One region of the Actinomadura geliboluensis genome, then DNA from elsewhere that is predicted to be linked to it. Evidence: riboswitches for the same ligand, from Rfam matches in the RefSeq annotation. Region 1 holds a riboswitch; the other holds the start of a gene.
What was found. Region 1 has a riboswitch for cyclic di-AMP ahead of ACGFI1_RS16330 (hypothetical protein). Riboswitches for the same ligand answer to the same signal wherever they lie in the genome.
Positions count from the first base shown of each region.

Region 2: another riboswitch for cyclic di-AMP. It lies ahead of ACGFI1_RS22530 (C40 family peptidase); the one in region 1 lies ahead of ACGFI1_RS16330 (hypothetical protein).

Region 1 is NZ_JBICUA010000004.1:420,944-425,432, forward strand. Features, by position in the region: gene ACGFI1_RS16325 (hypothetical protein) at 1-816, shown strand, start outside; cyclic di-AMP (ydaO/yuaA leader) riboswitch at 1,095-1,238, shown strand; gene ACGFI1_RS16330 (hypothetical protein) at 1,248-1,955, shown strand; gene ACGFI1_RS16335 (SAM-dependent methyltransferase) at 1,942-2,748, opposite strand; gene hpnH (adenosyl-hopene transferase HpnH) at 2,813-3,817, opposite strand; gene shc (squalene--hopene cyclase) at 3,906-4,489, opposite strand, start outside.
Region 2 is NZ_JBICUA010000006.1:519,726-524,214, forward strand. Features, by position in the region: gene ACGFI1_RS22515 (RDD family protein) at 1-556, opposite strand, end outside; gene ACGFI1_RS22520 (RDD family protein) at 564-1,406, opposite strand; gene ACGFI1_RS22525 (amino-acid N-acetyltransferase) at 1,403-1,933, opposite strand; cyclic di-AMP (ydaO/yuaA leader) riboswitch at 2,203-2,409, shown strand; gene ACGFI1_RS22530 (C40 family peptidase) at 2,413-3,393, shown strand; gene ACGFI1_RS22535 (LuxR C-terminal-related transcriptional regulator) at 3,699-3,929, opposite strand; gene ACGFI1_RS22540 (LacI family DNA-binding transcriptional regulator) at 4,420-4,489, shown strand, end outside.

The DNA of each region.
Region 1 (4,489 bases):
GACCAGACGATCGGGGACAACGTCGCCGGCACGCTCCTCGGCCATGACGCGAAGGGGACGCCGATCGCCGGGATCGCCGCCGGGATCGCCTTCGCCTTCGCGAGCGGGCTCGCCGGCTCGTTCACGGCCTGCAACGTGGCCGCGTTCAGCACGGTCGCGCCGCTGCTCGGCGGCACCGGCGGCCGGTGGGACCGGCTCGCCGGGACGCTCCGGCCGCTCGGCTGGATCGCGCTCGGCATGGTGACGGTGTCAGCCGGCTACGGCGCGATCGTCGGCCTGGCGGGCACCGGCATGCCGCAGTTCTCGACCGCCGAGAGCACCCCCGGTTCGCTGTCCGCGCGCAGCGTCCAGTCCATGGTGGTGTTCGGCGCGATCGGGCTGGCGATGATCTACATGGGGGCCGCCGCGCTCGGCGTCGTCCGCGACCCGTTCGCCCGGGTGGCGCGCCGCTTCCCCAACGCTCCGCTGGTCTTCATGGGCGCGCTGATCGGCGGGTTCCTGATCGGCCGCCCGTACCCGCTGTTCCGGCAGCTCTTCCGCGACGCGGCGGAGAGCCACAACCCGCTGTACGGGGCCGCCGCGTTCGTCCTCCAGTCGGTCGGCAACATCGTGATCATGGCGGTGCTGTTCCTGCTGCTCGCCCATCTCGCGGGCCGCCGGCTGAGCCGCTGGCTGGCCGCCGATCCGCGCCGCGTCGCGGTCCTGACGGCGTCCTCGCTGATCGTGGCCGGGGTCTTCAGCCTCCTCTACTGGGACGTGCGGCTGCTCGCCCGCCGGGAGATCATCCCGTGGTATCCGGTGGCCCCCTGGTCGTGACGCCGGACGGCCGCCGATGCGGGCGCCGCCCGGCGCCCGCATCGCTCGTCCGCAACCGCTTCCGGGCGGTTGAGCTGGGTATTTGATTTTGCTGGGGTTTGCCTTCGCTTGGTGATCCGAGTAGCTTGGCCCCCGCCAAGGCGCTCACCAGGCGTTCTTGTCCCACCTGGCACCGAGCCGGTGGGGGCGGCGCGCCCCACGCGTCGCCCGGCGGCACCTCCCATGCACGCCGCCCGCGCCCTGAACGGGCCCTACAACAGCAGCGCCGCTCTCTCTCGCAGCGGCACCCGCCGAGTCCGCCATAGCGCGGAGCCGGGGACCCACCCTCGTGCACTGGGGTGAATCGGCCGTTTCACAGGCCGTAGGGCGACTTCCACGTCCGAACCCGTCAGCTAACCCGGTAGGCGGCCCATGGAAGCAAGGAGTCCCCCTTGACAGGCAAGCACAGCACGGGCAATCACAACTCGGGCAACGACAGCACGGGCAAGAAGAGCAGGAAGCCGGGTCTTTTCGGGCTGAGCCCGCGCGCCAACGGCGCGATCCTCGGCCTCGCCGCGATCGGCGTGGCCGCGACGACCCTCCAGGCGACGGCCGGTTCGTCCGAGTCGGGCACGTCCGTCGCCTCCGTCCAGAGCATCCCCAAGCAGCGCTCCGCCGAGGCGGAGCCGCGCACGGACCCGGAGAAGGGCTCCGGGTCGTCCGCCAAGCCGGACGAGACCGACAAGCGCTCGAAGGTCATCGAGCTGGCGAAGACGTGGAACCCCCACAGCAGCCGGCGCGTGCCCTACAGCCAGACCGACTACCACAACGGCTACCGCACCGACTGCTCCGGCTTCGTGGCGATGACCCTCGGGCTCGCGAAGCCCGGGCCGAACACCGTCGGCCTGACGTCCTCGCGCTACACCGAGCGCATCAAGATGTCGGAGCTCAAGAAGGGCGACCTCGTGATGGACGCCGAGGGCACCAACACGACGCGCCACGTCGTCATCTTCGAGAAGTGGGCCAACAAGGCGCACACGTCCTACTGGGCGTACGAGCAGCGCGGCCGGTACGGCACCGACTACCGGACGCGCGACTACGGCCTCGACTCGGGCAGCGAGTACAAGGCGTACCGGCCGAAGAAGCTCAGCGGAGCTTGATGGCGACGCCGGCCATCCCGAGCTGCTCCCCCGGAGCGAGGTTGTCCGGGTCGACCGGGCCGTCGGGACGCCACAGGGCCGTGTAGGTCACACCGGGTTCGACCAGTTCGAAGTCTCCGAACTGGGCCTCGATCTCGGCGGGCGTGCGCGCCCAGCCCTCTTCCAGGTTCTCTCGTGTGATGCGGGCCAGCTCCTGTTGCTGGGGCAGGCCCGTGTCCACGAGGGACGTCATGAACAGGTGGCTGCCGGGCGCCAGGACGTCGCGGTAGGCGGCGACGACGCCGTCCACCACGTCCGGCGACAGGTAGTGCAGCATCCCGACCATCATGACGACGGCCGGGCGGGAGAAGTCGATGAAGCCGTCGACGGCGGGGTCCGACAGGACGGCCGCCGGGTCGCGGACGTCGCCGACCATCACCCGCGTGGCGTCGTTGTTGGCCAGGATCGCCCGCCCGTGGACGGAGACCAGCGGGTCGATGTCGACGTAGACGACGCGGGCGTCCGGGTTCTCGCGCTGGGCGACCTCGTGGGTGTTCTCGACCGTGGGCAGTCCGCTGCCGAGGTCGAGGAACTGGTCCATGCCGGCTTCCCGCGCCAGGTAGCGGACGCCCCGGACGAGCACCTTGCGGTTCTCGACCGCGGATTCGCGCAGGCCCGGGATCAGCGCGGCCGTCTGGTCGGCCAGCGCGCGGTCGGCGGCGAAGTTGTCCTTGCCGCCGAGGAGCGCGTCGTAGGCGCGCGCGATGGTGGGCTTGTCGAAGTCCAGCTCGGCCGGAGGCCACTCGTCAGCCATGCCGCCATCGTAGATCGTTACGCCCGGAGAGTGGGCCGAAATCCCCACTCTCCGGGCTTTTCGGTCAGGTGTCGCGCATCGCCCTGATCGACTCCTTCAGCGAACCGACCGTGGCCATGACCGCCGTCGGCTCGTACCCGCAGTGGGCCATGCAGTTCGCGCAGCGCGGGTCGCGCCCCCGGCCGTAGGAGTCCCAGTCGGTCTCGTCCAGCAGCTCCTGGTAGGTCTGCGCGTAGCCGTCCGACATCAGGTAGCAGGGGCGCTGCCACCCGAACAGCGAGTAGGACGGGATCGCCCAGGCCGTGCACGGGAAGTCGACCTTGCCCTCCAGGAAGTCCAGGAACAGCGGCGAGTGGTTGAGCCGCCAGCGCTTGCGGTTGCCGTCCGCGAACGCCTTGCGGAACAGCTCGCGGGTCTCCTGGACGCCGAGGAAGTGCTCCTGGTCGGGCGCCTTGTCGTAGGCGTACCCCGGCGAGATCATCATCTCGTCGACCTTGAGGTCGTCGTTGAGGTAGTTCATCACCTCGATGACGGTCTGCGGGGTGTCGGTGTTGAAGAACGTCGTGTTGGTCGTCACGCGGAACCCGCGCCGCTTGCACTCCTTGATGGCGGCCACCGCGTCCTCGAACACGCCGTCCTTGCAGACGGACGCGTCGTGGCGCTCCTGCAGACCGTCGATGTGGACGGCCCACGCGAAGTACGGCGACGGCTTGAACTTGTCGAGCTTCCGCGGGATCAGCAGCGCGTTGGTGCACAGGAAGACGAACTTCTTGCGCTTCACGAGCTCGCCGACCAGCTCGTCGATCTGCGGGTGCATGAGCGGCTCGCCGCCCGCGATGGACACCATCGGCGCCCCGCACTCCTCGATGGCGGCGACGGCCTGCTCGACCGGCATCCGCCGCTTCAGCGTGTCGGCGGGATGCTGGATCTTCCCGCAGCCGGCGCAGGCGAGGTTGCAGGCGAACAGCGGTTCCAGCTCCACGATCAGCGGGAACTTCTCCCTGCCGCGCAGCTTGTTGCGGAGGATGTAGCCCCCGATGCGGAGACTCTGGCGAAGCGGCATGCTCATTGTGTCCGGACCTCCTTTGGCAGGGTGAACTCGGTCGTCTCCACCGTGACCGTGTACTCCTCGACGTCGACCCGCCCGACGAGCCGTGTCATGAGGAGCCGTCCAGGTAGCGGCCGAGAGCGCTGATCGGGAACACCAGCCGGTACAGGTGGTAGTTGATGTAGAAGTCGCCGGGGAACCCGGTGCCGGTGAAGTTGTCCTCGTCCCAGTTGCCGTCCGGCCGCTGGTTCTCCACCAGCCACCGGACGCCCGCGTCCACCGCCGCGGAGCGCTCGCCGGCGGCGAGCAGCGCCAGCAGCGCCCACGCCGTCTGCGACGGGGTCGACTCGCCGCGCCCGATCCAGGACGGGTCGTCGTAGGAGCGCAGGTCCTCGCCCCAGCCGCCGTCCTCGTTCTGGTGCTGCTCCAGCCAGGCCACGGCGCGGCGGATCGCGGGCTTCTCCGGGCGGACCCCGGCCGCGATGAGCGCGGGCACCACACCGCCCGTCCCGTACACGTGGTTGGCGCCCCAGCGCCCGAACCAGGAGCCGTCCTCCTCCTGCGCCTTCAGCAGCCACACCACCGCGCGCTTCACCACGGTCGTCTCGGCGAGGCCCTCCTTGGCGAGCGCCTCCACGACATGGGCGGTGACGTCGGCGGACGGCGGGTCGATGACGGCGCCGAAGTCGCAGA
Region 2 (4,489 bases), on a different contig from region 1:
CGCACTGCAGAACGCCGGGCCGGGCGCCGGCCTCCACCCGCTCAGGGAGCCCCTCGGCGGCCGTCTCCGCGCTAGTGGCCTCCGGCGCGCCCACGGGAGCGGGCTCGGGCGAGGGAGGGGCTGAGACGTCCTCGGGCGTCCCTGCCTCCGCGGGCACGGCGGGCTTCGCGGCGGGTACGAACCCCGGCACGGACGCCGGGAGGAAGCTCACTCCGCCGTTGGCCGTAGCACCCGACTCCGCCGCACCCTGGGCGTCGCCAACGCCCCCTGCGGCCTCTTGGCCCGCCCTGGCGCCCGATAGGGCGGATGTTCCCTCCGGCAGGGCGGTGACGACCTCTATGCCCGCGAAGCGCTTGCCGAGCGTCCGGCCCCAGAGGGCGAGCTGGACCGCCTCATACAGCAGCATGCACCCCGCCACGGCGGGCGGGGCGACGACGTCCACCATGTGCCCGGACACCAGTTCGCGGACGACGACGATGACGGGCACACCGACGATGAGCGTGTCGACCACACGCGCGAGCAGGCGCTGCCCCGGGTCGGCGAGGAAAACCGCCATCGCGGACTTACTCCGCGTACTCGGTGTACTGGTCGTCGCCGTACTCCTCGTACGTGCCTCGCTCGTCGATGACCAGCGTGCCGGCGAAACGGTCGTGCAGCGCCTGGTGCAGAGGCTGGTCCCAGATCGCCCACAGGTAGGCCATCAGACCGCCCACCCAGACAAGCGCCATCCCGTACGCGGCGTACTCCCACACCATCACCGCGAGGACCAGGAAGAAGAAGACACCGACCTGGTAGCCGACGTGGACGATCCCAGCGCGCCAGATCGCCTGCGTCGTGCTCATCGGCTCGCCCGCAGGACGGGCCTGCACGATGCCCAGGCCCAGGATCCGCTTGCCCAGCGTCCGCCCCCACATGGACAGCTGGACGGCCTCGTAGAGGAACGGCAGCACGGACATGACGAAGAACAGGGTGAAGATGATGGGCCAGTTCCAGATGCCGCCCTCTTCCTCGTCGTTGCCGCCTTCACCGCCCAGGCCGAACGCGGCGACCGTCACGGGCAGGATGAGCGCGAACCCGAAGACGGCGACGAGGGCGTTGTCGATGACCCTGGCGCCGGCCCTGCGGTGAATGGGCGCCAGTTCCATCTCGCTGCCGTGGGAGCCGCCGTAGGAGCCGTGGGGGTCGCCATAGGAGCCTTGGGAGTCGCCGTACTGGTCGTAGGACGGCTCGTAGGAGCGCCCCCAGTCCTGCTGAGGTTGCTGGGGCTGCTGCCACTGCTGCTGTGGCTGCTGCTGGTGCTGTGGCTGCTGCTGCCACTGGGGACCTTGGTACGGGGGCGGGGGACCGTAGGCACCCTGGCCCTGCGGCGGTTGGTAACGCCGTCCGCGGTGGGGGGAATCGCTCATTTGGGGCAGTCCTCCAGGCGAAGCAACATCCGGGTGTTGCCCAACGTATTCGGCTTGACCCGGTCGAGGTCCAAGAACTCTGCCACGCCTTCGTCGTAAGAGCGGAGAAGCTCCTCATACACCTCAGGCGACACCGGTGTACCGAGGATCTGCTCGAAGCCGTGGCGCGCGAAGAAGTCCACCTCGAAGGTAAGGCAGAACACCCTCCGCACGCCGAGTTCACGCGCCGTCTCCAGCAGCCGGGCGACGATGCGGTGGCCGATGCCGCGTCCGCCGTACCCCTTGTCCACCGCGACGGAGCGGACCTCCGCGAGGTCCTCCCACATGACGTGCAGGGCCCCGCAGGCCACGACGCGCCCAGGCGTCCCTCGCTGGACGTCCTCGGCGATCCAGAACTCCTGGACGTCCTCGTACAGCTTGACCGTCGACTTCTTCAGCAGGCGTCGCCCCGACCCGGCGTACAGATCGACCAGCCTGCGGATCTCCTGAACATCGGCGGTACGGGCACGCCGGATCACGACCTCCACAAACAGGCGAGATTATCGAACACCGGACCTTGCCGAACGTCGGCGTGCGCATACGCGTGGTGAGCACAGCAGAAGGGTGACTAGATAAAAGCGACTAGATAGGCCGCTCGGGCCTCTGGAAAGTGACCCAGAACACATCGCTCAGCGCCCCCGGAGGCCGCCGGTGGAAGCGCGCCCCGCCCGTCCGACCTGCGACTTCTCAGGATCTGGTTGGCATCCAATCCGCATTCCGTTAGTGTCCATCGCTGACATCGGCCACCCGCAGAACGGAGGCCGAACCGCCGAGTCCACGGGCCGCGAACCAGCGCCCCGGGGAGCCGGGGACCCACTTTCGGAGCGTTTCCGGGGATTGCCCCGAAGCAGCGGCCGGCAGGGGTGAATCCGCAGCGCCGCGGCCTGGCCCGCGCACGCTCGCGGACGGGCTGCTCCGGCCCCAACCCGTCAGCTAACCCGGTAGGCGGTCGAGGAGAGGAGAACTCGTGCAGCACTCGCGGTCTGCTTCCCTTCGACGCTTCCGCGGCCGCGCGGTCACCGTGGCCGGCGCGCTCGTCGCGCTGACGGCCGCTCCGCACACCGTCGCCGTCGCGCACGCCGATCCCGAGCCGTCCACCAAAGAACTCCGCTCCCAGGCCTTCAAGCTCGCCGACCAGCTGGAGCAGCTCACCGAGCAGTACAACGGCCTGAAGGTGAAGCTCGCGCAGTCCAAGCGCGCCGCCGAGGTCGCCACCGAGAACGCCGAGCGGCAGGAGAAGTCGCTCCAGGCGATCCGGCAGAAGGTCGGCACCCTCGCCGCGACCAGCTACATGCAGGGCGGCTCCGATCCGACGGTCTCGTTCGTCGCCTCCCAGGACCCGCAGGCCGTCCTCGACCAGGCCGCCACCCTCAACTACTTCGCCAAGCGCGACAGCACCAAGGTGCTCGGCCTCATGCAGGCGATGCAGGCCGCCCAGCGCGCCCGCAAGTCCGCCGAATCGCGCGCCGCGCAGGTCAAGCAGCTGCGGACCCAGCTCGACGCGCAGCGCAAGAAGGTCACCGACGCCTACGAGAAGGTCCGCGGCACGATCGTCAAGCGGGACCCGTCCCAGCTCGCGAAGCTCCCCGTCATCGGCACCGGCAAGGCCGCGCAGGCGCTGCGGTACGCGATGGGCAAGCTCGGCCGCCCGTACGTCTGGGGCGCCTCCGGGCCGAGCACCTTCGACTGCTCCGGCCTGACGATGTGGGCCTACAAGCAGGTCGGCATCAACCTGCCGCACTACACCGGCAGCCAGTGGAACGCCGGCACCCACGTGTCCCGCAGCCAGCTCCAGCCGGGCGACCTCGTGTTCTTCTACGCCGACCTGCACCACATGGGGATGTACATCGGGGGCGGCAAGATGATCCACGCGCCGCACACCGGCGACGTCGTGAAGATCGCCTCCATGGACGGGCGGCCCTTCGCGGGCGGCGTCCGCGTCGCCTGACCCGGCCCACGCTCGGTCCGGGACGCCTGGCTCCCGCCACCGAAGCGCGTGCGCTCGCGAGCACGGGTGTGCGCAAGGCTGAGTGGGTGTGCGCCTACTCCGCGAATGTGCGCATGACTGCGGAGGTGCGCATGACTATGGGATCCATGGGGGGTTGAACGCCGTCCGCGGCGACGCCACCTGCAGGGACCTACCTGCCAGGGCGCCGGCGCCGCCGCTGCGGGGTCGGACGGAGTTCGGTTCGCCGCCTGGATCTCTCGGTGACGCTCGCCCGTCCCCTGGCGAGCGTCGGGGGGTGAAGCCGGCTAGATGAGCTGCCTCCGGGCCGCCCACACCACGGCCTCGATAGGAGTGTTGACCTCCAGCCGGTCGCAGATCGTCCGCAACCGGCGCCGCAAGGTCCGTGCGCTCAGCTCCAGCTTGCGTGCCGCCACATCGGCGGTGACACCGCTCGCGATCTGGGCGAGCAGCCGGATCTCCTCCTCGCTCAGCCCGAAATCGTCGGTGCCACGACGTGCGAGTGTGGCTGTTTCCACTCCGTCCTCCCTCGTCCGTGGTGATGACCGCGGGGATGCAGCCGTCCGCTGCACAGGCACGGGTTGGGCCTCGATCTGTACGCGCGTTGGGTTGCCGGGTCCGGAGCCCTCCGGACTTAGATCATCGGGTTCCTTTGCTGTCTCACGAGCTTGGCCGGAGGTGGCCGCCTGGCCGATTGCGGGGTCGTACGGGGGAACTCCGGGTGACGATTCACTCGTTGGTCGTCCGAGGGAGACGGGATGAGATCGCCAGCCATCCGCATCCGGCCCTCCTCGTCGGACTCGCCGCGTCTTGCCGCTGAGCAAGATCGTGAATCGTTTCAAGCTACGCTTCGGCTCGGAACGCTAGGCGGCCGGATCCGGCCCGTCAAGCGCTGCCCAAATGCGGTATGCGTCCGATCGGCGACGTTCCGTAGTCGCTCGATTCGCTCTGTACCGCGCATAACTCCACTACCTGGGGAAACACTCCTGGGTCGGGACGAGGAGCGAGTTGCCACAGACCAGTATTCGTGAGGTCGCGAGGCGGGCTGGAGTCTCAGTTGGGACCGTTTCGAATGTCC